2 regions of the Mesorhizobium sp. AA23 genome follow, and region 1 is predicted to be linked to the other one. Evidence: predicted binding sites of a transcription regulator. Region 1 holds the regulator's gene; the other holds the start of a gene.
What was found. The regulator PhoB, encoded in region 1, activates phosphate uptake and scavenging genes when phosphate is short. The targets are predictions, from matches to a motif close to TGTCATNNANCTGTCAT.

Region 1 (16,146 bases):
CCGACGACCGGAATGCCTTCGTCGAGTGCCTTCTGCACCGCCGGCCCGATGGCGGAGGCGTCCTGCGCCAGGATTATCAACGCATTCGCGCCCTGCGAGATCAGGCTTTCGACGTCGGTCAGCTGCTTGCCTGGATTGGACTGTGCGTCGGCGGATATGTACTTGTCGCCGGCGGCCTCGATCGCCTTCTTCATCGCCGCTTCGTCGGTCTTCCAGCGCTCTTCCTGGAAATTGGACCACGAAACGCCGATCACCTTGTCCTTCGCCTGCGCGACCGACACCAACGTCAACGACATGGCGACGCCCGCCAGAATGGCGGCTGCGAATCTCTTCATGATATCCTCCCTGCGCCCCTTGCGGCGCGACCCAGACTGGCCCGAAGGCGATGAGGCTTTTTTTCGAGCCTCGAAAAAATACTGATCTAACGCTAAAGCGCTGTCAACTGCAATTCTGACGGTTTTTGAGGTGGTCACGTACTTTTTTCGAGGCCCGCAATAAATAATGACAGTGCCGACCGCTTCTGCCACTATCGCGGAACAGTTCGGGAGGAGGCGCAGCCCGGTCCACCGAAACTTGTAAGACCAGGACGGTTCGGGTGCCGGCGTGCGGGACTGAACCGATCTGGCGCGTCGCCGAGTCCTGTGCATGATCGAGAGGCCGCGCTGACTGGGAGGAGACAAAAATGTCGGTCGGAATCCGCCACGACGATCTGCGTCGGCGCAACCGCGCCATGGTGCTCTCGGCCGTGCGCCGGGCCGGCCAGCCGTCGCGCACGGAAATCGCCGCGACCACCGGGCTCAGCCATTCGACCATTTCGGCGATCTCTTCCGACCTGATCCAGGAAGGCGTCTTGGCCGAGAGCAAGCCGAGCGAGACCGCGTCTCTGAAGCGCGGCCGGCCACAGGTGGGCCTCGCGCTCAAGCCGGAGGCGGCGGCGGTGGTAACGGTGGTGCTGTCGCTCAATTTCCTCTCGGTCGCCGTTATTGATTATGCGGGTCAGGTCATCGCCGAGGAGCAGCGCCGCCTCGATACGCTCACCATGCCGCGCAACGAGCTGATCGGCGAATGCTTGGCGATCGTGCGGCGCCGGCTGGACGATCCGGACCTCGACGTCGGCAGCGTCGCCCGCATCGCCATGGGCATCCAGGGCATCACCGATTCCCATGCCCGCGCCATGCTATGGTCGCCGATCACGCCGCTGACCGACATTCCCTTCGCCGACATCCTGGAAAAGGAATTCGGCATTCCGGCCACCATGGAAAACGACTGCAACATGATGGCTGTGGCGCTGCAGTGGCGCGATCCCCACCGCTATCGCGACAATTTCATCGCCATTCTGCTCTCGCACGGCATCGGCATGGGCCTGGTGCTGAAGGGCGAGCTGTTCACCGGCACACATTCGTCCGGCGGCGAGTTCGGCCACATGATCCATCGTCCGAGCGGCGCGCTTTGCCGTTGCGGACGCCGCGGCTGCGTCGAGGCCTATGCCGGCAACTACGCCATCTGGCGCAGCGCCATGAAGATGAGCGAGGACGCCGAGCCGGTCGATGTCGGCGACGCCGACATGCGGGCGCTCGCCGCCAAGGCGCGCGAGACAGATGGCCCGGAGCGCGAGGCCTATCGCCGGGCCGGGGAGGCGCTGGGCTTCGGCCTCGGCAGCCTGTTCGCGCTGATCGACCCGGCGCCGGTCGCCATGGTCGGCGTCAGCGCCGCCGCCTTCGACCTGATCGAGCCGGCGCTGCGCGAGGCGATCGCCCAGACCGCCGGCGGCCAGCATTCAAATTCGATCTCCTTCGATACCGAGCCGAACGAATTGCCGCTGATCCGCGAAGGCTGCGCCGTGCGCGCGCTGACCTTCGTCGACCAGGAGATTTTCGCGCCGGGCGTGCAGGCGAGAAGCGGCGCGGGGAAGAATGTCGCCTGAGGCCGACGAGTGCCTATGATGAAGAGCTACAAGAACCGGCTTGGCGTAACCTATTATCTGCCTGACTTCGGCCCTCCCGCTCGCTGGCTCATGAGTGTCACGCCTGGGGGCGCGGATTTGCCAACCCTGTACTATTTCGAATGCGATGCCGAGAATCTTGGTCGTCGGGCAATACACATATACGCCGATGGCCGCATGCTCCTCGCATATCCCGGAGGCCTCGACGGCGACCACTTGCCCGAGGGGGAGCTGCCTACGGTGGAAGAGGCCGAGCACGATGGTTTGCAAACCCGCGAGATTGCCAAAGCGGAGTTCGACGCGCTTTGGGCTGCACTGTCTCGCCTGGAAGGCACGGATGAACTCCAGGCCGGCGGCTAATCTTCCCTGATCGCGTAGCCCGCCCCACGGATGGTACGTATGACGTCCGGCATGCGGCCGTTGTTGACCGCCTTGCGCAGGCGGCCGACATGCACGTCCACGGTGCGCTCGTCGATATAGATCGTCTCGCCCCAGACATTGTCGAGCAGCTGGCTGCGCGAGAACACCCGGCCGGGATGCCGCATCATGAATTCCAGCAGCCTGAACTCGGTCGGGCCGAGCCGGATCTCGCTCTTCTTGCGGTAGACGCGATGCGATTCGCGATCGAGCACGATGTCGCCGACCTTGAGCACGCTGGACAGCACCTCCGGCTTGGCGCGGCGCAGCAGCGCCTTGACCCTGGCCATGAATTCCGGCGTCGAGAACGGCTTGACCAGATAGTCGTCGGCGCCGGTCGAGAGGCCGCGCACCCTGTCGCTTTCCTCGCCGCGCGCGGTCAGCATGATGATCGGCAGGCGTTCGGTCTCGGGCCGCATCCTGAGGCGCCGGCAAAGCTCGATGCCGGACACCGCCGGCACCATCCAGTCGAGCACCAGAAGGTCGGGCACATTCTCCTGCAGGCGGATCTCGGCCTCGTCGCCGCGCGTCACCACCTCGACCTGATAGCCCTCGGATTCGAGGTTGTAGCGGAGCAGCACCCCCAGCGGCTCCTCGTCCTCCACCACCATGATGCGTGGCGCGATCATTTAGCAGGCACCTTCGCTGTCAGGCCGCCGGCGCCGACATCGCCGTCTCGTCCTGCTTAGGACGATTCGCCGGCAATTGCGTGCCGGTCAGCACATAGTAGGCGTTCTCGGCGATGTTGGTGACGTGGTCGCCTATGCGCTCCAGATTCTTGGCGCAGAACAACAGATGCGTGCAAGCCGTGATGTTGCGCGGATCCTCCATCATGTAGGTCAGGAGCTCGCGGAAGACGGAGGTGTATTTGACGTCGATGCGCTCGTCGTCGTTGCGGAGCTTGGCGAGCGCCGTAGAGTCGCCGGCCGTGTATTCCTCGATCACGCCCTGCACTTGGATCAGCACCAGCTGCGCCATCGAATCGATGGAGTGCGAAAGGTCGCGCGGCGCGGCGCTGATGCCGACCGAGCCGACGCGCTTGGCGATGTTCTTGGCAAGGTCGCCGATGCGCTCGAGATCGCCGGCCATGCGGATGGCGCCAACGACGCTGCGCAGGTCGTCGGCCATCGGCTGGCGTTTGGCAATCAGCGTGATGGCGCGATCGTCGAGCTCGCGTTGGCGCGCGTCCATGATGGCATCGTCGGAGACCACGCGCTGCGCCAGCGCGTTATCGGAATTCAGCAGAGCCTTGGTCGACGCGCCGACCATCGAGCCGGCAAGATCGCCCATGTCGCGGATGAGCTGGCTGATCTGCCTCAGATCCTCGTCGAAGGAAGCGACCGTATGGGCCATGGTTATGTCCTCGTATGAACTCAGCCGAAGCGGCCGGTGATGTAGTCCTGCGTGCGCTTCTCGCGGGGCGAGGTGAAAATCTTTTCGGTCCGGTCGAATTCGATCAGCTCGCCGAGATACATGAACGCCGTCTGCCGCGAGACGCGCGCCGCCTGCTGCATGTTGTGGGTGACGATCACGATCGTGTAGTCGGCCTGCAGCTCGTCGATCAGCTCCTCGATCTTGGCGGTCGACAGCGGATCGAGCGCCGATGCCGGCTCGTCGAGCAGGATGACCTCCGGCTTCACCGCCACCGTGCGGGCGATGCAGAGCCGCTGCTGCTGGCCGCCCGAAAGGCTCTGGCCGCTGGCGTTGAGCTTGTCCTTGACCTCGTTCCACAGCGCGGCGCGCTTCAGCGCCTGTTCGACGCGATTGTCCATCTCGGCCTTGCTGATCTTCTCATACAGCCTGACGCCGAAGGCGATGTTCTCGTAGATCGACATCGGGAACGGCGTCGGCTTCTGGAACACCATGCCGATCTTGGTCCTGAGCAGGTTGAGGTCCTGCGAACGGTCGAGGATGTTCTTGCCGTCGAGCAGCACCTGGCCTTCGGCGCTCTGCTTCGGGTAGAGCTCGTAGATGCGGTTGAGCACGCGCAGCAGCGTCGACTTTCCGCAGCCCGAAGGTCCGATGAAGGCGGTGACGCTGCGCTCGGGCAGCGACAGGTTGATGTCCTTCAGCGCCTTCGACTGGCCATAGTAGAAGTTGAGGTTCTTGACTTCGATCTTGGCCTTCTCGGCGGTCGTCTCGGCTACGTTCAGGTCGGTGGACAACATCGGTTTCATCTGTCCTCTCTGCGTCCGGTAAGGCTGCGGGCGAAGATGCTCAGCCCGAGAACCGTCAGGGTGATTATCAGTGCGCCCGTCCAGGCCAGTTGCTGCCATTCCTCATAAGGGCTCAGCGCAAACTGGAAGATGGTCACCGGCAGGCTGGCCATCGGCGCGTTGAGATTGCTCGACCAGAACTGGTTGTTGAGCGCGGTGAAGAGCAGCGGCGCCGTCTCGCCCGAAATCCGGGCGATCGCCAGCAATATACCGGTGACGATGCCGGACAGTGCGGCGCGATAGGCGACCGAGCGGATCACTACCCAGCGCGGCGCGCCGATGGCGGTGCCGGCCTCGCGCAGCGCGTTGGGCACAAGGTTCAGCATGTCCTCGGTGGTGCGCACGACGACGGGGATCACCAGGATCGACAGCGCCACCGCGCCGGCGATCGCCGAGAAATGACCCATCGGCCGCACCATCAGCTCGTAGACGAACAGGCCGACAATGATCGATGGCGCCGACAACAGGATGTCGTTGATGAAGCGCACCACCGTCGTGAGGCGCGAGAAGCGCCCGTACTCGGCCATATAGGTTCCGGCGAGCACGCCGATCGGCGTGCCGACGACGATGCCGATCACGGTCATCACGATGCTGCCGTAGATGGCGTTGAGCAGGCCGCCGGCGTCGCCGGGCGGCGGCGTCATTTGCGTGAACACCGAAAGCGAGACACCCGAGAGCCCCTTATAGAGAAGGGCGCCGAGGATCAGCGCCAGCCAGACGAGGCCGATGCCCGCCGCTATGGTGCAAAGCGCCATCATCACGGCGTTCTTGCGCTTGCGGCTTCGGTGGAGCGATGCGGCTGTCGACATCGGTCAGGCTCCCGTGCGGCTATCGATGCGCAACAGCATGTAGCGTGCGAGCGCGAGGATGATGAAGGTGATGATGAACAGGATCAGTCCGAGCGCCACCAGCGAGGACGTGTAAAGCTCGCCGTCGGCTTCGGTGAATTCGTTGGCGATGGTCGCCGAGATCGTCGTGCCGGGCGCAAACAGCGAGGCGCTGATGCGGTGCGCATTGCCTATGACGAAGGTGACGGCCATCGTCTCGCCGAGCGCGCGGCCAAGACCGAGCATGACGCCGCCCATGATGCCGACCCGCGTATAGGGGATGACCACACGCCGGGTCACTTCCCAGGTCGTGCAGCCGATGCCGTAGGCCGATTCCTTCAGCACCGCTGGCACCGTGTCGAACACGTCCTTGGTGATCGAGGTGATGAAGGGCAGCACCATGATGGCGAGGATCAGCGACGACGTCAGCAGGCCGATGCCGTAGGGCGGACCGGCAAACAGGCTGGCGAGACCCGGTATGCCGTGGAAAAGATTGATGATGAACGGCTGTACCGTCGTCTGCAGGAATGGCGCGAAGACGAACAGGCCCCAGATGCCGTAGATGATCGAGGGAATGCCGGCGAGCAGCTCGACCGCTATGCCGATCGGGCGCCTGAGCGGGCGCGGGCAGAGCTCGGTCAGGAAGACGGCGATGCCGATGCCGATCGGCACGGCAATGAGGATGGCGATGGCCGAGGTGACGACGGTGCCGTAGATGGGCGCAAGCGCGCCGAAATTCTCGGTGACCGGATTCCAGGATTCAGTCGTCAGGAAGGAGAAGCCGAACTTCGATAGCGCCTCCCACGAGCCGGCGATCAGCGAGACCGCGACGCCGCCCAGAAGAACCAGCACGAGTATGGCGGAGAGGCGCGTGACCGTTCGGAAGATCGTGTCGGTCAGGGCGAAGCGGCGCACCGTCGCTTCCCTGGTCCGTATGGCGGACGATGTCACGGCTTCGGAAACGGCTGTCATTTGCCCTCGCATTTCGAAAGAGACAGGAGGGCGCCCGAGGCGCCCTCCTTATTCCGGAGGAATTACATGCCGGAGTAGAGCGGCTTGCCGTTGCTGTCGACGATGTCCTTGCTCCACATTTCCTCGACGCTCTTCACGACCGCGTCGGGCATCGGAACATAGTCCAGCTCGGCGGCCATGTCGTCGCCCTTGGCGTAGGACCAGGCGAAGAACTTGAGCGCTTCGGTGGTGGCCGCCGCATCGTCGGGCTTCTGGTAGACGAGGATCCAGGTCGCGGAGGTCATCGGCCAGCTTTCAGCACCAGCCTGGTTGGCCAGGATGACGCCGTAGCCAGGCTTGGAGCTCCAGTCGGCATTGGCTGCAGCGGCCGAGAACGCGGCAGCGGTCGGCTCTACCTTCTTGCCATCCTTATTGATCAGGTCGGTATAGGTGAGCTTGTTCTGTTTGGCATAGGCATACTCGACATAACCGATCGCGCCACCAGTCTGCGCGACGTTGTTGGCGACGCCTTCGTTGCCCTTGGCGCCGATGCCCACCGGCCACTCGAGCGCGGTATTGACGCCGACCTTCGACTTCCAGTCGGCGCTGACTTCGGCCAGATAGTAGCTGAAGTTGAACGTGGTGCCCGAGCCGTCGGAACGGTGCACGACCGCGATCGCCTGGTCGGGCAGCTTGACGTCGGGGTTGAACTTCTTGATCGCCTCGTCATTCCAGTTGGTGATCTTGCCGACGAAGATGTCGGCCAGCGTCGGGCCGTCGAGCACCAGTTCGCCCGGCTTGACACCTTCGAGGTTGACGACCGGAACGATGCCGCCCATCACCATCGGGAACTGCGCGAGCCCGGTCGACTTGAGATCCTCGCCCTTGAGCGGCGCGTCCGAGGCGCCGAAGGTCACGGTCTTGGCCTTGATCTGCTTGATGCCGCCACCGGAGCCGATCGACTGATAGTTGAGACCGATGCCGGTCTCCTTTTTGTAGACGTCGGCCCACTTGGCGTAGATCGGATAGGGGAAGGTAGCGCCGGCACCGGAGATGTCGGCCGCCATAGCGGCGGAGAGGGAAAGGGTGGATGCCGCAGCCATTGCAATCGCAACGGCCGCCGAGCGGATGAAATGTCTCATGTGGCCTGCTCCTGTTCGGAATATGGTCTTTCGGCAACCCTTTTCTGTCGGCGCCTGACGAGCGCAATAGACGTCGATTATTACAGTCGCATGACAGTTTCGTGTCAGCCCGGTAACGCCTGAACGGGGATGCCTTGGGGGGGCCTGCGGCCGCCATTTGCGGACCCAGCCGAAGTTTGCCGCCGGAATCAGTAGCTTGTCCGACTTTTGAATCAAAAATTATCCTGGCGGCCGGATCTCCGGCCGCCGGGAAATAAAATCCGGACGAGAGCGCGTTGCCTGTGCGCCAGAGCGGATCATGGCCTGGCCATCGCCGAAAACAGGTCCGTTGGGGTAGAGTCGACGCTGTTCCTTGCCGGCGGTCGCTGCTCCCGCCCGTAACCGAAGGGCGGAATCGACAGCAGCCATTGTCCTGACCTGGCCTTCGTTTTGTATGGTGCGATCACACCATATGTCTGCGTTGGACGCCCGCCGACGGACCTCGTCGATGACGCCGTGAACGGCCGCGCAGAAAGGCTGTTATCCGGCGCTGCGGCGGACTTCCGCGTCCGACCCGAGCCATCTTTCAAGCTTCTCGAGCAGCGCCTTCGGGCTGATCGGCTTCGGCAGGTAATCGTCCATGCCGGCTTCCAGGCAGCGCTCGCGGTCGCCCTTCAGTGCATGCGCGGTGACGCCGACGATCGGCACATGCGTGCCCATCTCGGCTTCGAGCCGGCGGATGGCCGCGGTCGCCTCCAGGCCGCTCATCTCGGGCATCGACACATCCATCAGGATCATGCGCGGGTTAAGCCTGCCGAAGGCGTCCAGCGCCTTGCGGCCGTTGCCGACGATTTCGAACTGGTATCCGGTCTCGCCCAGGATTTGCGTGAACACCATCTGGTTCACCTCGTTGTCCTCGGCGACGAGAATGTCGAGCCCGGCCTCCGCGCCGGCCAGGCGTGCACGGGCACGCGCCGGCGGCGGCTGCAGCAGGACGCGATCCGCCGCGGTCGCCTGCGCCGTGGACGCCTGCGGCGCGCCGGCCCCGGTCTCGACGTCGCCGGTCAAGGCCGGATGGATGGCCGCCGTGCTGTGGCGATGACGCTGGATGGTGGCGACCAGCGTCTCCAGCAAGATCGAGGAACGCGCCGGCTTGATCAGCTGCGCATCGATGCCGAGATCGCGGTAGGCGGCGCTGGCGAGCGACTGGTCGACCGAGGTCAGCATGATGATCGGCGTGTGCGCGAGGCCGGCGGTGTTGCGCACGATGCGCGCCATTTCGGCGCCGGTCATGCCCGGCATCTGGTAGTCGAGCACGACGCAGTCGACAGGCACGCCGTAGGCGGCAGCCGCAATCAGCACCTTCAGTCCCTCGGCGCCGCTTTCGGCCGCGCAGGAATCGAAGGTCCACGAAGCCATCTGCTCGCTGAGGATCGCGCGGTTGACGGCATTGTCGTCGACGATCAGCACGCGCGCGCCGGTCACGTCGACCGGCATGATCCGCTGCCCGCCTCGCTCGGCCCGCGGCAGCGTGACGGCGAACCAGAAGGTCGAGCCCTTGCCCTCGGCGCTGTCGACGCCGATCTCGCCGCCCATCAGCTCGACCAGCCGCGAGGTGATGGCAAGGCCGAGCCCGGTGCCCTCGTGCCGTCTTGTCGAGGAGGTGTCGACCTGGCTGAATTTCTCGAACACCAGCTTCAGCTTGTCTTCGGGAATGCCGATGCCGGTATCGGTGACCGAGATGGCGAGCTTCGTCCCCGACGGAACGCGCTCGCCGGTCACGTCGACCAGCACATGGCCCTTGTCGGTGAACTTCACCGCATTGCCGAGCAGGTTGGTGACGATCTGTCGGATCCGGCCGACGTCGCCGACGAACTGCCCGTCGAGCCCGGGCTGGACGCGAACGATGAGCTCGAGGTCCTTTTCCTTGGCGCGGGTCGACACCAGCGTCGCCACATCCTCGATCGCCTCGGCAAGGTTGAAGGGCGCCGGGTCGAGCACGAGCTGGCCGGCGTCGATCTTGGAGAAGTCGAGGATGTCGTTGATGATGGTGAGCAACGCGTTGCCCGATTTGACGATGATGTCGGTGAACGTCCTCTGCTTTGGGTCGAGGTCCGACTTTGCGAGCAACTCGGCCATGCCGAGCACGCCGTTCATCGGCGTACGGATCTCGTGGCTCATATTGGCGAGGAACTCCGACTTGGCGCGGTCGGCAAGCACGGCACGCCGGCGCGCCTCGCTGAGCTCGGCCTCGCGCTGTTTCAGTTCCGTAATGTCCGTGGTCGACCCGATCAGATAGAGCGAACCGTCGGACGCGATCATCGCGCCCTTGCGCGCGAACTGGTGACGCACGCTGCCGTCCGGCAGCGTCACCTGTTCTTCGATCTCCTGCGTCTCGCCGGTGCGCAGCACCGCCAGGTCGCCGGCGACGAAAGCTTCGCCGTCCGCGCCGAAGATCTCGACGTCGGTCTTGCCGATCGCCTCTTCCTTGCTGAAGCCGGTGAGATCGCACCAGCCCTTGTTGACGTAGAATTGCCTTAGATCCGAACGCTTCGCGTAGATCGACACCGGCACGTTGTCGATCAGGTTGCGGAACACCTCGTTCTCGCTCATGGTTTCCTTGAGCGCCCGCTCGCGCGCCTTGACCTCGGTGATGTCGGTGCTGGAACCGACCAGATGCACCGATCCGTCGGTCGCGATGAGGCGGCTCTTGCGCGTCATCAGCTGCCGCACCGTGCCGTCGCGATGGCTGACAGGCTCCTCGACTTCGCGCCCCTTGCCGGTCGCGATGACCTCGGCATCGTCATGGCTGTAGCTTTCGGCGTCCTCGGCGCCGAAAAGCTGCCGGTCCGTCTTGCCGATGACGTCTTCCTTGGCAATGCCGGTCAGCGCGCACCAGGCCTTGTTGACGAACTCGATTGTAAGATCCTCGGCCTTGATGAACGCCGCCACCGGCAATTCGTCCATGACATGCCGGTAAAGGTCGATCTGCCGCATCGAGTCCCGCAGCGCCTTCTCGCGGGCCTTGATGTCGGAAATGTCGACGCGCACCCCTATGAACGTGCCGTCGTCCGCTCTCATGTCGTAGACCTGGAACCAACGACCGTCGGGATTGAGCCGTTCATAGGACGAATTGGGCAGGTGGTAACGCTTCAGCATGGCGTCGAGCCAGCGCTCTTTGTCGACACCATAGAGATTGTCGATCTCGACGTCGCAGCTCGACCGGAAATAGCCGGCGGAATGACCGAGAGCGAGCGCCTCGCGTAAGGTGCGGCCCGGCTGCCAGGCCGGCTTCAGCGCCGGCAAACTGTCATGGAGCTTGCGGTTGGCGAAGACGAATTCATCGTGGCGGTCATAGATGATGACGCCGGCCGGCAGCGACTCCAGCACCGTGGCGAGATTCTTGCGCGCATCCTCTGCCTCGGTCTCGCGATGCTTCATGTCGGTGATGTCGACATAGGAGATCAGACGCTTGCCGCCGGCAAGCGGTGCCAGCGAGGCGATCAGCACGCGGCCGTCATTGCGCGGCAACTGCCTGGAACCGGCAACGCCTGCCCGGATTTCGGCCTCGCGCTCGGCGATGTGGCGTTGCCAGCCCACCTCGTCGGCACCATAGGGGTCGGCGTCGCGGCTGGCCTCCATCAGCTCGCGGAAGCCGCAGCCGGCAGTGGCGCGAAGCGGATCGATCTTCCAGAAGTCGTAGAAGGCGCGGTTGATGATCTCCGCCCTGAGCTCGGCATCGAGGACAATGACGCCGATCGGCATCGAATCGACCATCAGGCGAAGATTGGCAAGCGCTTCCGAGGTCGCGGCCGCATGCTGATCGGGGGCGCGGGGGACCGCCGCCTCGCCGCGCTCGACCGCGCCTTCGAAAGAACGGGCGGCGCCCATCTCGAAAGTACCGTCCCTATCCGCCATCCCTACCCCCAGGCCGAACCCTCCCGGTTCGTCGGCGGAATGTGCCCGACAAGCATTAACGATCGGCTAACCTTAACGATTCGCAACCGAACACGCCCGATGCCGTTAACGGGTTTTAGGCGGACGCCGGTCCGACCTCGCTGCGGTAATCCGTCCGTTGGCGAACCCACCGCTGCCGGGCTATAAAATCGGTGGGGGTATAGCTGATGCTTGGTCGAATGCTGACTTTTGTTCTCTGTCCGGCGCTGCTCGCGGCAAGCGGCTGCACGCGCAGCGACGACGGAACCGTCATCATTCCAAGCCGGATGGACGTCAGGCGCATTTGGGACAAGGCCCCGCCAGGAACAACAGCCTCGAGGCAGATCGCGACGGACGTGTTTCCTCAGCCGCCGATCGCCCCGGTGAGTTCCCCCAGTCGAAGACGTGTTTCGACGGCCCCTTCCTTTCAGCCGGATTTGGCTGATGCGTCCTCCCAGCCACAGAAGGCGCTCGCCTGCCGGAATGTCAGCGAACCCGGCAAGCGCTATCGCGTCGTCTGCGAGTAGCGTAGCAGCTACGATAAGATCGCGTGTTTCCTCACTGCGCGTGAAACCTTTGTGTGGCGTCTGGCGTTATCGGCGCAGCACGAAGGGGAGCGAAGATGTCTGTTCATTTCACCGTCTCAGGCCTGACCAGAAACCTGATCCATTCGCTTGGACTGGATCACGAGCGGGCCCCGAGGCGTCTGACACCCGAGCAAAATCTATTGTTGGAATGCTATCTGGCCGGCCAAATTCCGGAATCGGCCTGGAGCGACTACGTCTTCGAAATGCCGCAACTGGAAAAACACGCCAATGCCCGCCGCAGGCGCAATCCGGCGTAGCGCTGTCCAGCAACAAAGCGCCACCTAGAAAGCATAGCCGTTTTCTGTTGGAAATCGGCGAAGGCGAAACTGAGCAACTTGGCAGTTCTACTGCTGAATTGCTTTGGCGTTGTCCTTCGGCGAATTGAATTGAAGCGTAAAGATCTTCCCGGGAATTCCTTTTGCGAGGTCCGGCGAAAAGCTGAGCGGCAGGCAATTTCGCAGGGCGGCGGTCGCCGCGTCGACATAGGCCTGACGCGCCTTGTCATCGCCGTTGACCTTGATGGCCGTTGGCTTCGGCGGGCCGATCAGCGTGCCGTCGCGCTTGAAGCTGAAGCTCAAGGTGACCGAGGCAGTTCCGGCTTCGGCCGGCGGCGTCCAGCACGCCTGCAGCGCCGCGCCGACCTCGTTCATCGTGTTGAGCGATGCGGCATCTGCCGGAAAAGGCATCGCCAGCAGCGCGCCTGCGATCGCTGAAAGTCTAGCCGTGCTTCTCATGGCTTTGTCCTCGCCGCTTTCGCCCGTTCGCATGGTACGATCAACGACGCGGATGACAATAGAATTTCAACCGCGCCGGCACCCGATAAAATCATGCTGCCGTGACGCTGGCGCGCCGGCGGAAAAGCAAAAAGGCCGGCGCTGAGCCGACCTTTCCTTCTCCTCGGCAATCGCGCCAGTACATCCGTGGTCGCAGCGAGGACCGAGACACTAGACAAGGGTTTGGTTAACGAAACCCTAAACCTCGCGCATTTCTTAAGCCGTGGCCTGGGCCTTCACATGGGCGATGTAGCCGCGCACGTCGCCGGCCGGCTCAGCATAGGCCTTGCCGAGCTTCTTCTCGATCGCAGCCATATAGTCCTTCGCCCAGCTGGGCAGCGCATAGTCGATGACCGCCAGAAACTCCAGTGTCGCCGCCAGACGGATGTCGGCGATCGAGGGGTTGTTGCCGCCGATGAAAGGCTTGCCGTCCCTGAAGAAGCTATGAAAGACCTCCAGCGGCTCGGCGATTGCGGCGATGGCAGCCTTTTGCGCCTCCGATTTCTTGTCGGGATGGGCATCGCTGTGGCCGACCTCGCCGGCATATTGCGGAAAGCCAAGTGCCGGATAAGTGGCCCTGGCCACATAGGGATAGAGCGTTCCGACCAGGTAGAACATGGCGCTGTCGACCATCGCCCGCTTGGCCGGCGCCTTCGGATAGAACTTGTCCAGCCCGTGCTTGTTGGCGAGGTACTGCATGATTGCGCAGCTTTCCCAAAGCACGCCTCTGGGAAGTCCTTTGTCCTCGATCATCGGAGTCAGATGCGCCGGGTTCCGCGCCAGGAATTCCGGCGTGCGCGTCAGGCCCCAGGCGTCGGTCTCGGCATGGTCGAGCCCGGCCGCTCGCGTGAACACCCGGACCGTCATGTTGTTGACGCTGGGTCTTAGCATGCTGAGCTTGACCGCGGGCTTCTTCGCCGGCTTCGCCTTGGCTTTAAACGCTGCCTTTGCCGTTGCTTTAGACGCGGCTTTTGCCGTCGCTTTAGGCGCGGCTTTTGCGCCCGGCTTGACTGCGTTGGCCGACATCTTGGCGGCAGTCACCTTTGCCGCCGGCTTTGCCATCTTCGCTGCCGGCTTGGCGGCGGCCTTCTTCGTTCCCTTCGTTGCAGCCTTTGCCATCTGGTCCTCCCTCTGACCTGTTCAGTATGGATTTTTCGCCGCCCGGTTCTCGGACAATGTTTCGCGCGATCGCTCGACCAGCGCCTGGATGGCGTCGGCAAGGTGCGCCTCGGCGATATTGTAGTCGCCGCGCGCAACGCGGATCTTGTGCGCCGCCATCAGCACGTCGGCATGGCTGAAGCCCGCGGGCGGCTCGAACCGGTAGGAGGCAAGCTCGATCAGCAGCCCAAGCGGATCCTCGAAATAGATCGAATCCATGAAGCCGCGATCCTTGACGCCGCTGTGCTTGATGGCGCGCTCGTCGAGCCGGCCGACTGCCTGCAGGAACGTCACGCGCGACACCGAGAACGCGATGTGGTGGACACAGCCGGTATCGGTCGGCGTGCGCCGCTTGACCGGGCTGCGGCTCTCGTCGGTGAAGACCGTGATCAGCCGGCCATCGCCCGGGTCGAAATAGAGGTGGCTTTCGCTCGCTTTGTCGAGATTGGGCTGCTCGAAGATGAATGGCATGCCGAGCACGCCTTCCCAGAAATCGATGGAGGTCTGGCGATCGGCGCCGACCAGCGTGATGTGATGGACGCCTTGCGACTGCAGTTTTTGCATTGGCTCCTCCCGGCGCCGCCGCGCCTGCCGCCGGACGATGTGGTCAGGCAGCCTTTAAATCGGCGCCCGGCAGGCGACCGCCGCACGGCTTCCCCCTTGGTTCCGCAATCCGCATCCTGCTGGATCGCGGCCGAAACTTTGATCGGATGCTAATTCAATCCGACGCGTTGCGCCAGAAGCGGCGACACGGCATCGCACCAGCAGGTCATCGCCGGCCGCAAGGAGGATGCGCAAGGCTCTGCTGCGTCATGCTCGAGGGCCGGCCGGGCCAGCGGAACCGCCTGCCCGACACCGCCGTTTGCAACGATGGCATTGGCTGACGACATCCAAATGGCGGAACGCCATATTCTGTAGGCCGAGCAGCACATCAAGCGCCAGCGCGCGCGCATCGCTGCGCTAAAGCGCCGCCGGTTGCCGCGATGCAAGGCGTCCAGCTTTTTGCAGTTGCTTGAAGACGCCCAATTGATGCACCTGCATCATCTGTCGCTGTTGTTGGAGAGAGCGTCTCGCGAACGGACCCGAGCCGGCATTTTAGACTTGGCCGCTTGGTTCAGTGTCGGCAGCCTGCGGAAGCCTTATTTGTAGACCGTCCTTGAGGGCGCCCGAAATGGCGCCACCGCTACGCTTTCACGTCGCCGATCAGCGAAGCTTCTCAGCGATAGCGGCGACACTCACGCCGTCCTCGCGCCGCATGGCTCCTCATGGTAGCCCGCTCTCGGGTGTTACTACCCGCAGCGCGGACACTCTCTCAATCTACCTTCGAAGAAGAAGCACTACTCCGACTTCGCCGGGGTTTCTTTCTTGATTTCCGTCGATGTTGACGTGTCGGACTTGTCAACACTCGCCGTCTGCTGCGCGTCGACTGAGGCTTGATCCTTCGCGTGTGCCGGGCAATTGGCTGATGCTGCAGAGACGGACAGGCCCAGCGCTAAGATCGTTCCGAGGAAGGCTTTCATCATCATCCTCCTTTTGGCAAGTGACATAGCGTAACCCGCGCGTTGCGCGCCGCAAAATCACTTTTCACTCCCCGCATCACAGCTGGCTCGCGCGTCGAGGCCGCAGAGAACTTTATTGAGCGGATGGACCGAGCTGCGTTGCTCCGGGCATGGAGGCGCTGTCTACGCGCCAGAGCGTGAAGCCCCCAAGCCCTTCGCCTGGGGGCGATATGGTCAAACGCGATTTGCGTAGCGCGCCCGATCGCGTTCGATCTCGTCGGCGGTGTAGTTTTCGGCGCCAGCGTCAAAACTCGTCCAACCGTCCGCTTCGTAGGCACTGCGGCGATCTTCCAAGTTCACCGATCTTGATTGACCGAGGATGCTCTCGGCTTCGCCGGCCAACGCGTCGCTAACCTTGGCCGTGACCAACGTCCCGCCGCGGCGCACACCTTCGGCGTAGACATGAGCATCCCTTTCCGGGACCCCGGAGTCGGTAAGGGCTCCGACGATGCCACCGGCAGCCCCGCCGACAACTGCGCCTCCCAATGCGCCTGCAGCGGTAGCGGCGAGCCACCCTGCGGCGACAACAGGGCCCACGCCTGGGATAGCCATGATCCCTAGCCCCGTCAGCAACCCGCCGGCGCCGCCAATGAGGGCACCCACACCGGCACCGCCAGCCGCATCTTCGGCGGCATTCGAGCGATCATCTTGGTACCAGC
Region 2 (16,146 bases), on a different contig from region 1:
TCCCATGACCGGAATGAAGACAAGGATCGGCCTGCTTGCCGGCGCGACATTTGCTGCGCTTGCCGCCACGCTCGATGCCGCTTCCGCCGAGCCGCTTACCGTGGTCGAGCTGTTCACCAGCCAGGGCTGCTCGTCCTGCCCGCCGGCCAATGCCAATCTGATCAAGGTCAAGGATCGGCCGGGCGTGCTGGCGCTGTCCTTCAACGTTACCTACTGGGACTATCTCGGCTGGAAGGACATTTTCGGCCGGCAGGAATTCACCCCGCGCCAGGTCGCCTACGAGCCGCCGCTCGGCCATGACGGGCCGTTCACGCCGCAGGTGGTGGTGAACGGCAGCGCCGACGCCGTCGGTGCGGCGCCCGGCGAGATCGAGCGGCTGATCTCGACAACCCCGTACGCCAAGGGTCCGGCGCTCTCGCTCGGCGACGGCAAGGTGAGCATCGGCGCCGGCACAGCGCCCGGCGGGGCGGCCGATGTCTGGCTGGTGCGCTACGCACGCGGCGTCGTCGAGGTGCCGGTGGCGCGCGGCGAGAACACCGGACGCACGCTGCCGCATGCCAATGTCGTGCATTCGCTGCAGAGGCTCGGCCGCTGGAACGGCGAGGCGACGACGCTGCCGCTGCCTGCGGCACCCGGGGGCTTGAGCACGGCAGTGCTGGTGCAGACGCCGGCCGGCGGGCCGATCCTGGCCGCCGCGGCAAACTGATTTTTCTTTTCGCGCGGGGCCGCGGCAGGCGGCAACGCTTAACCAAGGGCCCGCATCCGCGCGCCGCAACCCAAGGAGAACTAGCATGACCAAATTCCTTACGCTGCCGACGCTGGCCTTCGCGCTTGCCGCTGCCGCGTTCGTTGCCGGCGCCCGTGCCGACGACACGACCGACGCGATGAAGCCCGCGGATAAAATGAAGCCCGATGCGATGGCGACCCAGGCGATGAAACCCGCCACGGATGCCATGAAGCCGGCGGATGCGATGAAGCCCGTGACGGATGCGATGAAGCCTGCCGACGCGATGGCGCCGGCGCAATAAGTCAGCGGCCCCGGTCTCTTGGCAAAAATCGCCGTCGGCGATAAGCCGCCGCACGGCAAAGTGAGAAACCAGCGGCGGCTTGCTTCGTATATAGTGGAACAACGAACAAGGAGATCCGACATGAACGGCATCGACAAAAAGGCGGCGCGGCGCTCGCTGGCCCCGCTTGCAGCGCTGGTGCTGACAGCGGCCGCGGCCGCCTTCTGGCAGACGCCGGCGCGTTCGGCCGAGGACGCGGTGGTGATCCCGCCGCCGGTTTTGGATGAAAAGTCCGCCAGCGGCACGGAGAAAGCGATCTTCGCCGGCGGCTGCTTCTGGGGCGTGCAGGGCGTGTTCCAGCACGTCAAGGGCGTCAGCAAGGCCGTCTCCGGCTACGCCGGCGGCAGCGCCGAGCACGCCGTCTACGAGGTTGTCGGCACCGGCCGCACCGGCCATGCGGAATCGGTCGAGATCACCTACGATCCGTCGAAGGTCACCTATGGCCAGCTGCTGCAGGTCTATTTCTCGGTCGCGCACAACCCGACGCAGCTCAACTACCAGGGGCCGGACCAGGGCACCCAGTACCGCTCGACGATCTTCGCCGAGAATGACGAGCAGAAGAAGATCGCCGAGAGCTACATCGCCCAGCTCGACAACGCCAAGGTATTTTCGAAGCCGATCGTGACGACGCTGGAGACCGGCAAGACCTTCTATCCGGCCGAGGATTACCATCAGGATTTCCTGACGCTGAACCCGACCTACCCCTATATCGTCTACAACGACCTGCCGAAGATCGAGAATTTGAAAGCGCTGTTTCCCGCGCTCTACAGCGAGAAGCCGGTGCTGGTGCTGGCAAGTAGCAAGAGCTGAGGATGACCATCTTAGGCCTTCTCCCCGTCACTATACGGGGAGAAGGTGCCGGCAGGCGGATGAGGGGCGGCGCCGGCATTTGCAGGAACGGGCCGCCGCTCTGCTTGACAGGTTTGCGCTGCCCCTCATTGCCCTGCCGGGCATTTCTCCCCGTATGGTGACGGGGAGAAAGACGCCGTCACCAACGCCTCTCCTCAATCATAGGTCAGATCCGTCGCCTTTCCCCCGAACACGCGATAGGCGTAGAACGAATAGAAAATGATGATCGGCAGCACGACGACGGTGCCGACCAGGATGAAGGCCAGGCTCTCCGGCGCCGAGGCGGCCTGCCAGATCGTCAGCTTGTCGGGCACGACATAGGGATAGAACGACCAGGCGAGCCCGGCGAAACCGAGCGCGAAGATGGCGGCCAGGGTCAGGAAGGGCCGCAGCGCATGCCGGTCGTCGGGCTTGGGCAGATGAAACGTCTGCCGCCACAGCCACAGGAACAAGAGCGCCGATACGATCGGCAGCGGCGACAGATAGAGGATCTCCGGCCAGAGGAACCATCTGTCGAAGATGCGCGGGCTGGCGAAGGGCGTGGCCAAAGAGACCGCGACCATGCCGAGCGCCGTCAGCACCAGCGTGACGCGCAGCCAGCGCACCGCCTTTCCTTGCAGGTCGCCCTCGGTCTTGTAGATCAGCCAGGCCGAGCCCATGGCGGCGTAGGCCGCCGACAGGCAGAGCGCGACCAGCGCGCCGAAGGCCATGCCGCCAATGCCGACATCGAGGCCGAGCACATAGACGCCGAGCATATAGCCCTGCGCCAGCGAGGCCATGGTGGAGCCGAGAAAAAAGATGCGGTTCCAGCGGTGCTTCTTGCCGGCCGGCACCTTGGCGCGGAAATCGAAGGCAACGCCGCGCAGGATCAAGCCGACCAGCAGCAGGAACACCGGGATATAGAGCGCGGTGAGGATGGTGCCGTGCGCCATCGGGAAGGCGACCAGCAAGAGCCCGACCGCCAGCACCAGCCAGGTCTCGTTGGCGTCCCAGAACGGGCCGATCGCGGCGATCATCGTGTCCTGCTCGGCATCTTCGGCGCCTGCGAACAGGATGCCGATGCCGAGGTCGAAACCGTCGAGAATGACGTAGATCAGGATGGCGAGGCCCATCAGGCCGGCGAAGATCAGCGGAAGCGCGGTGGGCCAGTCGAAGGTCATCTTTCTTTCCTCCAACCGAGATTGGTCCGACAGACGGCCATACTGTTTGAAGCACCCGTGCCGGCCGCTACGCGAGGGGCAGCGCCGACCTCAGAAGAAAGGCCCGCATCGAACCGACCGCACCGCTTGTCTTGCTCCTGCATGTTCACTCTCCGGCGGCCGGCTGCGACATCGCGGCGTTCATGACGCCGGGCAACGGCGAGGTGTCGCCTTCCTTGGCCGCCTTCAGCGCCAGATGCACCAGCACGCCGAGATAGGCGATCAAGAGCAGCACATAGAGGATGAGATAGACGGCCAGGGTCAGCGCGACATGGCTGCCGGCGACCGGGCCGACGGCATCGGCCGTCTTCAATATCCCGGTGACCAGCCAGGGCTGGCGGCCGATCTCGGTCGTGTACCAGCCGGCCAGCGTCGCCAGCCAGCCGGAGAGCGCCATCGGCACCATGATCAGGGCCAGCGGCTTAGGCAGGTTGCGGCGACGCTTGAGGAAGAAGGCTGCCGACCAGGAGACGATGAGCATCAGGATGCCGGTGCCGACCATGACGCGGAAACCCCAGAACACCGGGAAGACCGGCGGGTGGTTGCCCGGATAGTCGTTGAGGCCGGGTACGACGCCGCTTGTGCTGTGGCGCAGGATCAGGCTGGCGCCGTCGGGAATGGCGAGCTCAAACCTGTTTTCCTTGGCCGCCTCGTCGGGCAGCGCGAACAGCACCAGCGGCACGTGGGCGCCGGTGTTCCAGTTCGCTTCCATGGCGGCGATTTTCTGCGGCTGGTGCTCGAGCGTGTTCAAGCCGTGCTGGTCGCCGGCAAAGATCTGGATCGGAATCAGGATGGCGGCGGCGAAGACGCCGGTGCGCAGCGCCTTCCACATCGATTCCGAGCGGTCGCCATAAAGGTAGCGCAGCGCCGAGCAGCCGGCGATCAGGAAGGAGACCGTGAGCCCGGAGGCGAGCAGCATGTGGACCAGGCGGTAGGGCATGGACGGATTGAAGATGACCGCCCACCAGTCGAGGGCATGCGCCTTGCCGTCGATCATCTCGAAGCCGGCCGGTGTCTGCATCCAGGAGTTCAGCGCGATGATCCAGAAGGCGGAAACCGTGGTGCCGCCCGCCACCAGCACGGTCGCCAGGGTGTGAATGCGGTTGGAGACGCGGCGGAAGCCGAACAGCATGATGCCGAGGAAGGCCGCCTCGAGAAAGAAGGCGGTCAGCACCTCATAGGCAAGGAGCGGCCCGGCGATGTTGCCGACCGTTTCCATATAGCCCGGCCAGTTGGTGCCGAACTGGAAGCTCATGGTGACGCCCGACACCACACCCATGGCGAAGGACAGCGCGAACACCTTCACCCAGGTGAAATACGCGCGCATCCAGGCCGAGTCGCCGGTCGCGTTGTAGCGGAGCTTGAAGAAGAGAAGCACCCAGCCAAGTGCAATGGTGATCGCCGGAAACAGAATATGGAACGAGATATTCGCGCCGAACTGGATGCGCGACAGGATGAGCGGGTCCATGCTGGGCTCCGGCTGCAATTCAGGCTTGAAGGATAGGCTTCGAACACGCATCGGTCAAAGCGGCGCGGCGTCACGCGAGGCGCGTTGTCGCAGCGTCGGGCGGTCATGGACACACGCATCGCGTGACAGCTTGCCGGCGCCGTTCGACGTCGCGAATGGCGGCGACTGTCGAGAACTGTCAGGAGCACGGTCGATTGCCGGTTTGCATAAAACGACATCCGACCTATATCAGGTCACGTTTTCCAGCCGGCCATATTTCAGCATGTCATCCATCATCTCCATCTCCGGCGTCACGAAAACCTATGCCACCGGTTTCAAGGCGCTGAAGGAAATCAACCTCGACATCGAGCGCGGCGAGATCTTCGCGCTGCTCGGGCCAAACGGCGCCGGCAAGACGACGCTGATCTCGATCGTCTGCGGCATCGTCAACCGCTCGTCGGGCAGCGTCACCGTCGACGGTCATGATATTGGCAGGGACTACCGCGCGGCGCGCAGCCTGATCGGACTGGTGCCGCAGGAGCTCACCATCGACGCCTTCGAGACGGTCTGGGCGACGGTGAACTACAGCCGCGGCCTGTTCGGCAAGGCGCCCGACAAGGCTTTCGTCGAGAAGGTGCTGCGCGATCTCTCGCTTTGGGACAAGAAGGACGCCAAGGCCATCACGCTATCGGGCGGCATGAAGCGCCGGCTGATGATTGCCAAGGCGCTGTCGCACGAACCGCGCGTGCTGTTCCTCGACGAGCCGACGGCGGGCGTCGACGTCGAGCTGCGCCAGGACATGTGGGCGATGGTCAGGCGGCTGCGCGAGGACGGCGTCACCATCATTCTGACGACGCATTACATCGAGGAGGCCGAAGCGATGGCCGACCGGGTCGGCGTCATAAACCGCGGCGAGATCATCCTGGTCGAAGGCAAGGCGGAGCTGATGCGCAAGCTCGGCCGCAAGCAGATGACGCTGGAGCTGCGCGCGCCGCTCGGCGCGTTGCCCGAGGGCCTGTCGCGCTATGCGCTGGAGCTGTCGGCGGACGGCAACGAACTCACCTACACCTATGACAGCCAGAGCGACCGGCCGGGCGTCGCCTCGCTGATCCGCGATCTCGAGGCCGCAGGCATTCAGTTTCACGACCTCGACACCAAGAACAGCACGCTCGAAGAGATCTTCGTCAATCTGCTGAGGCAAGAGCCATGAACCGCCACGCGGCTATGAACCTTCGTGCAGTGTGGGCGATCTACCGGATGGAGATGGCGCGTGCGTTCCGCACGGTGCTGCAAAGCATCGTCTCGCCGGTGATCTCGACATCGCTCTATTTCGTCGTCTTCGGCTCGGCGATCGGCTCGCGCATCACCGAGATCGACGGCATCAGCTACGGCGCTTTCATCGTGCCGGGGCTGATGATGCTTTCGCTTTTGACGCAGTCGATCTCGAACGCCTCCTTCGCGATCTATTTCCCGAAATTCGTCGGCTCGATCTACGAGCTCTTGTCGGCGCCGGTCTCCTATCTCGAGATCATCATCGCCTATGTCGGAGGCGCGGCGACCAAATCGATCATGCTCGGGCTGATCATCTTGGCGACCGCGGCGCTGTTCGTGCCGCTCAGGATCGAGCACCCGTTCTGGATGATCGCCTTCCTGGTGCTGACGGCGGTGACCTTCAGCCTGTTCGGCTTCATCATCGGCATCTGGGCCAAGACCTTCGAGCAGTTGCAGCTGGTGCCGCTGCTGATCGTCACGCCGCTCACCTTTCTGGGCGGCAGCTTCTATTCGATCCATATGCTGCCCGGCATGTGGAAGACGATCACGCTGTTCAACCCGGTCGTCTACCTGATCAGCGGGTTCCGCTGGAGTTTCTACGGCAAAGCGGACGTCTCGGTCGGCGTCAGCCTCGGCATGACGCTGGTGTTTTTGGCCGCCTGCATCGCAATCGTGGCGTGGATTTTCAGGACCGGGTATCGGCTGAGGAATTGACGAACAGGGCTTGCTTCAAATCGCCTTGATCAGCCGCAGCAGTCCAAGCATCTCCATCAGCGTTCCCTTGCGGAAGGCAATGTAGGTCGGCTCCTCCAGCCCGTGGAAGCGGCGCTTGAAGGCGGCCTGGCCCTGCAGGTTGAAGCGCGAGCGGTTGACCCAGGGCGACTCGTAGGCGCGCCGGAAGGTGCTGCGCCAGAAGCTCGATTCGGCAAAGCCGCTCGGCTCGACGTCGAGCAGCGGCGACAGGCCAAGCGTGACCACCGAAACGCCCTCCTCGCGAAAGCGATCGACGGCGAATTTGGTCAGGCCGATCTCGGCATGCGGCGTGGCGTCGACCTGCTTGCGCTTGAAGGCGGTGGTATAGCCGATGACCTCGCCATTGCTGAACAGCGGATCGAAATCGAGGATGGCGACGAGCTCACCCTGCGGGCCGTGAAGGACGAAGCGGCGCATGTCGGCGCCGAGATGGTCGGCGAAAGGGCGGTTCAGGAAGCCCATCTCCCAACGTTTGACGATGCGCTCGCCGCGCCAATTCTCGGACAGCCGCGAAACCTCGTCGAGCAGCATGTTGGCCCTGTCCTCGGCGAAGGTGAAGCCCTTCTTTGCCAGCCAGCGCTCCGAATAGCGCACGGTCTCGTTGCGCTTGCCGGAGAAATCATGCGCCGGCAGCTGCAACCTTGTGTCGACGCCCAGCCGATTGATCTGATAGCCGAGCCCGGCCAGCACCTTTGCCGTGGCGGCGCTTATCTGAACGAACCAGGGGCCGCCGGCGGCCTCGACGAAGCGCTTGATGTAGCCTGGCCGGTCCGGCAGATCGACGACCGGATCGCCAAGCGCGAAATGGTGCTTCATCTTGGTGCCGAATGCGATGTAGCCATCGCCTTCGCTGAAGTAGGACAGCTTTTGCTGCACGGCGGTGGAATAGGCGAGCGAGAAGTCGCCATGGCGCCGCACCAGCGCCAGGCGCTCGAGATGCGACAGCTCGCGCCGCGGCACCTTGGGCGCCGCGCCGTCAAGAAACCTGTCGATATGGATGCGCAGGGATGGCATCAAGCGTCCGCATGCCGATGAAGAAGGACCCGGAGCCCACGGGCCTCGAATCAGTCGCCTTGGCGCGACGGATCGGTCATGTCGCGCCAGCGCCATATAGGATGCTATCGGCGGCGAATGAAGAGGGAATGTCTACCGGCCAAAGCCGGCGCTCCGGCTGCATCGTGAAACCATATTGCCAATTTCCATGCAATGTTATATATTATGTTATCCATTTTGTTCCGGCAGTTCGACGATGGAAGATGTTCTGAGGTCCCTCGGCTTTCTCTGCCTCGGCAGCAGGCTGAAGCGCATTGGCGAGCAGTTGCAGGCCGACACGCAGCGCGTGCTCGATCGCCTGGATGTGCGGATCCAGTCGAGTCAGTATCCGCTGCTCGCCGCGCTCGACAGGCTGGGGCCGCTGCCGGTCGGCGAACTGGCGCAGTCGCTCGGCATCGCGCAGCCGGGCGTGACGCGGGCCGTGTCGCTGCTCACCGGGCTCGGCCTGGTCGAGGTCGCACAATCGGATGACGACCAGCGGCGCCGGATCGTTTCCCTTTCCGCGGACGGCCAGCGGCTGGTCGATGCCGCGAAGCACGACGTCTGGCCGCGCATCGAGGGCGCGGTCGCGGAATTGTGCGCGGACCTCTCCGGGCCGCTGCTTGGCCAGCTCGCTGCCATCGAGGATCGACTGGCCGCGACCCCGCTCGACCGCCGGGCGGACAAGGCCAAGGCAGTCGCACCCAAGGCCGTCGCACAATGAAACATGTTCTCGACCGTCCGATCTGGAGCGCATTGGCGACGCGCCATCAGGCCTTTGCGGAAGGCGATACCCTTGCCAGGCGGTACCGGCCTTCGATCGTTCCCTTCGCCGCCACCGTTGCGGACGATGCGGAAAGCCTACAAGCCCTGGGCAAGCTGCTCCCGCCGCTTGAAAGCGCCATCCTGGTTCAGACGGACCCGATCGCCCTGCCTTCGGAACTTGCCGCGGTTTCGACCGCGTCCTTGGTGCAGATGGTTGCCGAGCAGCCGGTTGAGGCCGCCTCCGACGAGCGCGTGCAGCGACTGACGCCGGACGATGCGGCCGAGATGCTCGCTCTGGCATCGCTCACCAAGCCCGGCCCGTTCACGCTCGAAGCCTTGAGCCTCGGCGAGTTCTGGGGCGTGAAGATCGACGGCAGGCTCGCGGCGATGGCCGGCGAGCGCATGAAGCAGCCCGGCTACTCCGAGCTCAGCGGCGTGTGCACGCATCCGGATTTCCGCGGCGGCGGCCTTGCCAAGCTGCTGTCGCTGTTCGTGGCGAACCGGATCATGGCGCGGGGCGAGGTTCCATACCTGCACGCTTATGCCAGCAATGCTCCGGCCGTCGGCCTCTACGAGGCCATCGGCTTCCGGTTGAGAACCACCCTGAACATGGCCGTGGTCCGAGGCGTGGAGTAATCGCAAGGTGAGGAGGGTCGCGGATCACCGCAACCCTTCCCCTGTTTAAGCGAGTCGCCAATCAGACCGCGATCTTGCCGCCGCCCTGCTTGGTGATGGCAACGACCGCCGGACGCACCGGCATGTCCGGCTTGAAGTCCGGCCACCGGGTCGATGGATCCTCGTAATATGAGGGGCGGCCAAAAGCTTCCCAGTCCTCGCCGCCATCGCCCGGATGCTGGACGGCGACGAAGGCGGTCTGGTCATCCGGCGCGAATAGCGGGCCGCACATCTCGGCGCCGATCGGCACGCGGAAGAACAGCTTTGAGGTCGCCCGCGCCGCGCCCTCGGTGTCGACCGCCCACAGGCCGTCGGTACGGCCGGTGGCCTTCGGGCCCTGGCCGTCGGTCGCGACCCACAGGCGGCCGGCCGAGTCGACGGCACAATTGTCCGGCATGCCGAACCAGCCATTGGCGGTGGTGGCAGTCGAGAAGGTGGCGCCGACATCGGCCACCGAAGGATCACCGCACTTCAGCAGCACTTCCCACTTGCCCTTGGTGGCGGCGAAGTCGCCGCCGTCTTCGACGATCTCGATGATGTGGCCGAAGGCGTTCGCCGCGCGCGGATTGGCGGCGTCGACCTGGTCGGCCTTGCGCTTGGAATTGTTGGTCAGCATGACATAGACCTTGCCGTTGCCGGCATTGGGCTGAATGTCTTCCGGCCGATCCATCTTGGTGGCGCCGAGCAGGTCGGCGGCGCGACGCGTCTCGATCAGAACGTCGGCCTGGCTGGCGAAACCGTTTTCCGCCGTCAGCGGACCTTCGCCGAACACGATCGGCATCCATTCGACCGAGCCGTCCTCGGCGAATTTGGCAACATGCAGCGTGCCCTCGTCGAGCAGGTTCATGTTGGCGGCGCGGTCGTTCGGATTGAACGTACCTTTGGTGACGAATTTGTAGACATAGTCGAAGCGCTCGTCGTCGCCGAGATAGAAGACGACGCGGCCATCCTTGGTGACGATCGATTCGGCGCCTTCATGCTTGAAGCGACCCATGGCGGTTCGCTTCCTCGGCACCGAATTCGGGTCGTTGACGTCGACCTCGACGACCCAGCCGAAGCGGTTGGGCTCGTTCGGTTCCTTGGCGAGGTTGAAGCGATCGTAATGCGCGCCCCATTCATAGGCGCCCTCCGGAATGCCGAGACGCTTGTAGTTGGCGGCCTCCTTGTGGCCTTCCGGCAGCTCGCCCGAGAAATAGCCGTGGATGTTCTCCTCGGCCATCACATAGGTGCCCCAGGGCGTGACGCCGCCGGCACAGTTGTTGAGGGTGCCGAAGACCTTGGTGCCAGACGGGTCGGCATTGGTCTTGACGCGATCATGGCCGGCTACCGGACCGGACAGCGCCATTTCGGTGGTGGACATGATGCGGCGGTTGAGCTTGCCGTCACGCACCACCTGCCATTTGCCGCCCTCCTTGCGGATCTCGACGATGCTGCCGCCGTGCGCCGCCATCTCGACATCGACCTGCTCCTTGCTGAGCGGCGCCACTTCGGCGGCCTTCTTGCCGTCCTTGTCGACGATCTTGACGATGCCGGGGAACATCAGATGCGGGTTGGTGTATTCGTGGTTGACGACCAGCAGGCCATGCTCGGCCGAGCCCTCGATCGGGATATAACCGATATAGTCGTTGTTGTAGCCGAACTGTCTTGCCTGGGCTCCGGCCGTTTGTTTTGCCGGGCCGAATTCCGGCGAATCGGTAAAGAGCGGGTCGCCCCAGCGCAAGAGCACGTCGGCATCGTAGCCCGGCGCGACGTGGTGCTTGTCGTCGATGCCGGCCTCGAGCTCGTCGAATTTGAAGGCCGAGACCTCGGCGGCGCGCGCCTCGTCTGCCGCGACGAGCGCCAGCGGGCTCACGGTGGCGGCGATGGCCGAGACAGCCAGCGAACCCCTGAGGAAGTCGCGGCGCGAGAAGCGCGCGGCGATGATCTCGCCCATCGTGCGGTTGTCGGTAGGATTGACGGGCGGGCCGTCATTCTCCTCGAGCTGGCTGGTACGGAAGCGAATCTCAGGTTGGGTCATGGGCTGTCCTCTGGCTCTTGAGGTGGCTGGAACGGGTAACCGGTCGATCCCTATAGGCGCCCGATCACATTTTCGTGACATCAGCCCCATTGAGCAATGCCAATTTGCCGGCTGATGACTGTTCGCCCACGCATTGGCGCCACACGAGGCCCACAACACACGGCGAGCAGACTCCCGAGCGCGCTCGGCGCAAGGACGCCAACCATGGCTGCGGGGCTTGCCTTGCGAGATTCCGCCTTCGATCCCGTCGCACCGTAGCTTGCCCGACGCCATCAGCTTGACGGCTTCGCGCGCTTCGGAAACAAAAGCGGCGAGCGGCGCGGCGAAGGCCGCTTCGGGAGGGATGAACGTGAGTCTCTGGGGACTGGCGCAGCTTGGCGTTTCGACTGTGATTTTCCTGCTGGCCGCGATGGCGGCCAAACAATGGGGATTGGCGCCGAGTCTCGGCAAGATCGTGCTGACGCTGGCGCTCTATTCCGCCGGCAATCTGATCATGCTCAGGCTGATCCGCGAATTCGGCATGTCGGTGTCGTTCAGCCTGTCGGCAGTGATCCAGCTGGTCTCAGTCAATATCGTGGCGCTGGTCTTCTTTGGAGAGCGCCTCAACACTTTCCAAGCGACAGGCGTCGTGCTGGCGATCGCGGCCGTCGCGCTGATCACGCTCGGACCCTATATGCAGCGGCTGTAATTGGAGCAGGCCCGGCATGAAATCGACCGCCAAGGCGCTGCTCAACAGAATAGAATTCCCGGTGCTTGCGGCCGGGCTGGCCATCGCCTGCGGGCTATGGGGCCTGGTGGAACTCATGGGCGTGGCGCGCGCCACGACTCCGCATGCGTTGGACACGGAAATCCTGCTCGCCTTCCGCCATGCCGGGCAGCCGGACAGCCCGATCGGTCCGCTTTGGCTGCAAGGCGCGGTGCGCGATATCACCGCGCTCGGCAGCACCAGCGTGCTGGTGCTGATCACGACTGCGGTGATCGTCTATTTTCTGCTGATGCGCCGACCGGCGACCGCACTGTTCGTGTTCGTTTCGGTGGCGGGCGGTCAGGCGGCGTCCAGCCTGCTCAAGTTCGAGGTCGACCGGCCCCGCCCCGATCTCGTCTCGCATCTCGTCAACGAGACCTCGCTCTCCTTTCCGAGCGGCCATGCGATGCTGTCGGCGGTGACCTATCTCACGCTGGGCTCGCTCGCCGCGCGTTTCCTACCGAACCGCAGGACGAAGATCTTCGTGCTCGGCCTCGCCGTGCTCACCACGGTGCTGGTCGGAACCAGCCGCGTCTATCTCGGCGTGCATTGGCCGTCCGACGTGCTTGCCGGCTGGTGCGCCGGCTTTGCCTGGGCCATGTTGTGCTGGCTTGCAGCGCGCCTGCTGCAGCGGCGCAAAGTGGTGGCGGACAGCGAATGAGTACTCATGTTTCAACTGTTTGTTATGATGCTTGAAACATCATGATCTTTGGATTATCCATTGATACTGCAGACTCAGACAGGGGTTCTGGCCGATGATCACTGCCGCGCAGATGCGCGCCGCGAGGGCGTTGGCCGGTATCGACCAGAAAACGCTCGCCGAGCGCGCCGGGGTTTCGCTTCCGACCATCCAACGCATGGAAGCGAGTGAAGGTGTCGTCAGAGGCGTGGTCGATACGCTGATGAAGGTCATCCAGGGACTCGACGAGGCCGGGGTGGAGCTGATCGGCGAGAACCAGGCCAGCGAGCGCGGCGGCAGGGGCGTGCGTCTCAAGCCTGCCACGCCGCAGAACTCCCAAGGCTGAGCCGCACAAGAAAGTCGCGACGGCGACCGCCGACAGCCCTGCCGACGATCCCGCCGCCCTTACGGAGCGGAAGGCAGTCCATGGATCAGGTCCGGCGGTCAATCCACCCCCAGGCGCGGCCGTCCTTTGCCGAGCTGTTCACGCCCAAGCTGGTCACGGTGCTGCGCGAAGGCTACACGCTGGCGCATTTCAGGGCTGACGCCGTCGCGGGGTTGACGGTGGCCATCGTGGCGCTGCCGTTGTGCATGGCGATCGCCATCGCGTCCGGCGTGACGCCGGAGCGAGGCCTCTACACCTCGATCGTTGGCGGCTTCATCATCTCCGCGCTTGGCGGCAGCCGCTTCCAGGTCGGCGGTCCGGCCGGCGCCTTCATCGTGCTGGTAGCGGCGACGGTGGCGCGCGTCGGCGTCGACGGGCTGCTGCTCGCAACGATGATGGCGGGCGTCTTCCTGCTCGCCATCGGCTACCTCAGGCTTGGCACCTACATCAAGTTCATTCCCTATCCCGTGACCGTCGGCTTTACCGCCGGGATCGCGGTCATCATCTTCTCCGGGCAGATCGTCGAACTGCTCGGGCTGAAACTCGGCGGCAAGGAGCCCGGGCCGCTGGTGTCGAAGCTGACCGTGATCGGCGAGGCGATCGGCACGATCAGTCCGGCCGCGACCTTCGTGGCGATGCTGACTGTCCTAACCATTGTCTTTTTGCGGCGCTGGCAGCCGAGATGGCCCGCGATGCTGATCGCCATCGGCGTCGCCTCGCTGGTCGTGGCGCTGTTCGCCCTGCCTGCGGAAACGATCGGCACGAGGTATGGCGGCATCCCGCGGAACCTGCAATGGCCAGCCCTGCCGCCGGTCAGCTTGGAGAGGATGATCCACGTGCTGCCGGACGCGATCGCCTTCGCGCTGCTCGGAGCGATCGAGTCGCTGCTCTCGGCCGTGGTCGCAGACTGCATGAGCGGAAGGCGGCACCGCTCCAATTGCGAACTGGTGGCGCAAGGCTTCGCCAACATCGCGTCAGCCTTGTTCGGCGGCATATGTGCCACCGGCACGATCGCTCGCACGGCCACCAACGTGAGGGCCGGCGCGCATGGCCCCGTCTCCGGCATGCTGCATTCGGCGATCCTGCTTGTCCTGATGCTGGCGGCGGCGCCCTTGGCCAGCTACATCCCGCTCGCCGCATTGGCCGGCGTACTCGCCGTCGTGTGCTGGAACATGTTCGAGAAGCAGGCTTTCCTCACGCTGCTCAGAGCCTCGCGTGGCGACGCGCTGGTGCTGATGGCGACGTTCCTGATCGTCATCTTCCGCGATCTGACGGAAGGCATCGTCGTCGGCTTCGCGCTCGGGTCGATCCTGTTCATCGATCGCATGGCCAAGTCCATCGCCGTCGAGGCCGATCTGCCGCTGGTGCCGGAGGACGTCGCCGATCGCGCCGCCACTTATGATTCAAGCCAGGCGGCCGACGCCGATACCGTCATCTATCGAATCTCCGGGGCCTTCTTCTTCGGTGCCGCCTCGACCGTCGGCGCCGTGCTCGACCGCATCGCAGACCAGCGCAAGAATTTCATCCTCGATTGCTCGGCGGTGCCGTTCCTCGACTCGACGGCGGCAAACGTCCTCGAGGGCGCCGCGCACAAGGCCGGAAGCGCCGGCGTGCGCTTCATCATCGCGGGTGCCGCGCCGCAGACAAGGCGCATGCTGATCAACCACGGCCTCAAGCGGCCGCTGGTCACCTATGCCGCCTCGATTCGCGACGCGCGGGCGCAGCTGAAAGCACAATCGCAGTCCGCGTAGAGCGACATGTTCTCTCAAACTGCCGCTTCGATCGGCTCGGCAAGTTTCGGGTTGGCGCGCGCCGCGATCAGGCAGCCGGCGACGATCAGGCAAGCCCCGGTCAGCGTGGTCCAGGCCACCTCCTCGCCGAAGAAGAACCAGCCGAGCGCGATCGCCCAGATGAAGGCCGAGTATTCCGTCGGGATGAGATATTGCGCTTCGGCGCGGGCGTAGGCCCAACTCATCAGGAATTGGCCGGCAAGCGACAGCATCGCCACCCCGACCAGGTGAAGCCACAGGTCACTCGGCAGCGCGACGGCGAGCCACGGCGCGGCGAGACCAAGGATGACCGCGATGCAGAGGTTCTGGAACAGCATGATCTCGACCGGCTTGGCCAACAGCGCCTGCCGCCGCGCGAGGATCAGATTGTAGCCATAGAACACAGTCGATACGAGCACCGCGGCCGTGCCCAGGAGCGCATCCTGCGAGTGGCCGGCCTGCCCGAACTGGCCGGCCAGAATGATCGCGACGCCGGCGATGCCGGCCAGCGACGCCCACACCGCCTGGCGCCGGATTCTCTCGCCCAGCAACAAGGCTGCGAGAAAAAGCGCAAACAGGGGCGCGACAAAGCTGAGCCCGATCGCCTCGGCGAGCGGCAATCTGGCGAGACCCCAAAAGAACGAAACCAGGACGATGCCGACGACCGCGGCGCGCAGCGCATGCAGCCCCAGCACCGGAAGAGCCGGCTTCGAGCGCGGCCCCGCCGACCAGGCGGCGCCCGCGATCAAGGTCGAGACCAGGCTGCGCCACAGCACGGTGTTGTACACACCGACCGCGATGACCAGGGACTTCATCGCCGCGTCCATCCCGGACAAAAGGAAGATCGCCAGTGCGCATACGAGCACCGGGATCATTGGCGACACGGCGGCGCCGGTCAGGCTGGATGTCTTCACGGCTTGGCCCATGTGACGGTTGCTGCCGGATATCCCGGAGCGAGCGGCTGAACCAGATGGCAGCCCCGTCGATATGGCGGTCCAGCCCCGATCGACCTCGTTCCCGCCGCAATCGTCCTCAGTCGAGCTTCAGCGCCGCGACCGCGCCTTCGTTCATCAGCGGAACATAGATGGTCGAGTTGCCGTCGGTGCCGATATCGGCGCTGCCCGGCTTGAAAGTGGCGATCGCTTCCGGCGCGCCGCCGCCCTTGTAGCGATAGAGCGTGCCGGTCATGTAGGCGGTGGCATAGATCGTGTCGCCGATGGCGATGACGCCGTCGAGGTCGGCAAAGTTTTGCGCGCCCGGCAGCGGCGTCACCTTCTTGCTGGCGAGGTCGACGGCCAGCAGGCCGCCCGGCGCCGCCGTGCTGAAATCGGGCTTGATGCCCCTGCCCCAGGACGCGACGATCAGCCGGTCGCCATCGGCGAAGACGCCATTGGGCGAGGCGAGCAGCGCATCCTTGATGAACAGCTCCGGTTTGTCGCCGTCGATACGGTAGATCGTGTCGGCGAGCATATCCGTGACATAGACCTTGCCC

Region 2: A9K66_RS10690 (PhoX family phosphatase) is a predicted target of PhoB. The motif match lies at 11,140-11,156, and genes of this name have one in related genera.

The regions. Positions count from the first base shown of each region.
Region 1 covers NZ_LYTP01000001.1:486,340-502,485, forward strand. Annotated here, with positions in the region: gene xylF (D-xylose ABC transporter substrate-binding protein) at 1-335, opposite strand, end outside; gene A9K66_RS02310 (ROK family transcriptional regulator) at 683-1,924, shown strand; gene A9K66_RS02315 (hypothetical protein) at 1,940-2,302, shown strand; gene phoB (phosphate regulon transcriptional regulator PhoB) at 2,299-2,988, opposite strand; gene phoU (phosphate signaling complex protein PhoU) at 3,008-3,712, opposite strand; gene pstB (phosphate ABC transporter ATP-binding protein PstB) at 3,733-4,536, opposite strand; gene pstA (phosphate ABC transporter permease PstA) at 4,533-5,384, opposite strand; gene pstC (phosphate ABC transporter permease subunit PstC) at 5,388-6,374, opposite strand; gene pstS (phosphate ABC transporter substrate-binding protein PstS) at 6,437-7,495, opposite strand; gene A9K66_RS02350 (response regulator) at 8,015-11,392, opposite strand; gene A9K66_RS02355 (hypothetical protein) at 12,033-12,254, shown strand; gene A9K66_RS02360 (hypothetical protein) at 12,342-12,731, opposite strand; gene A9K66_RS02365 (glutathione S-transferase family protein) at 12,987-13,889, opposite strand; gene A9K66_RS02370 (VOC family protein) at 13,911-14,492, opposite strand; gene A9K66_RS02375 (hypothetical protein) at 15,266-15,448, opposite strand; gene A9K66_RS02380 (hypothetical protein) at 15,662-16,146, opposite strand, start outside.
Region 2 covers NZ_LYTP01000012.1:7,133-23,278, forward strand. Annotated here, with positions in the region: gene A9K66_RS10640 (DUF1223 domain-containing protein) at 5-706, shown strand; gene A9K66_RS10645 (hypothetical protein) at 792-1,028, shown strand; gene msrA (peptide-methionine (S)-S-oxide reductase MsrA) at 1,149-1,877, shown strand; gene A9K66_RS10655 (cytochrome d ubiquinol oxidase subunit II) at 2,072-3,076, opposite strand; gene A9K66_RS10660 (cytochrome ubiquinol oxidase subunit I) at 3,222-4,583, opposite strand; gene A9K66_RS10665 (ABC transporter ATP-binding protein) at 4,846-5,772, shown strand; gene A9K66_RS10670 (ABC transporter permease) at 5,787-6,548, shown strand; gene A9K66_RS10675 (phosphatidylglycerol lysyltransferase domain-containing protein) at 6,564-7,601, opposite strand; gene A9K66_RS10680 (MarR family transcriptional regulator) at 7,837-8,343, shown strand; gene A9K66_RS10685 (GNAT family N-acetyltransferase) at 8,340-9,020, shown strand; gene A9K66_RS10690 (PhoX family phosphatase) at 9,082-11,076, opposite strand; gene A9K66_RS10695 (hypothetical protein) at 11,426-11,764, shown strand; gene A9K66_RS10700 (phosphatase PAP2 family protein) at 11,781-12,482, shown strand; gene A9K66_RS10705 (helix-turn-helix transcriptional regulator) at 12,577-12,846, shown strand; gene A9K66_RS10710 (SulP family inorganic anion transporter) at 12,927-14,636, shown strand; gene A9K66_RS10715 (DMT family transporter) at 14,651-15,580, opposite strand; gene A9K66_RS10720 (ATP/GTP-binding protein) at 15,687-16,146, opposite strand, start outside.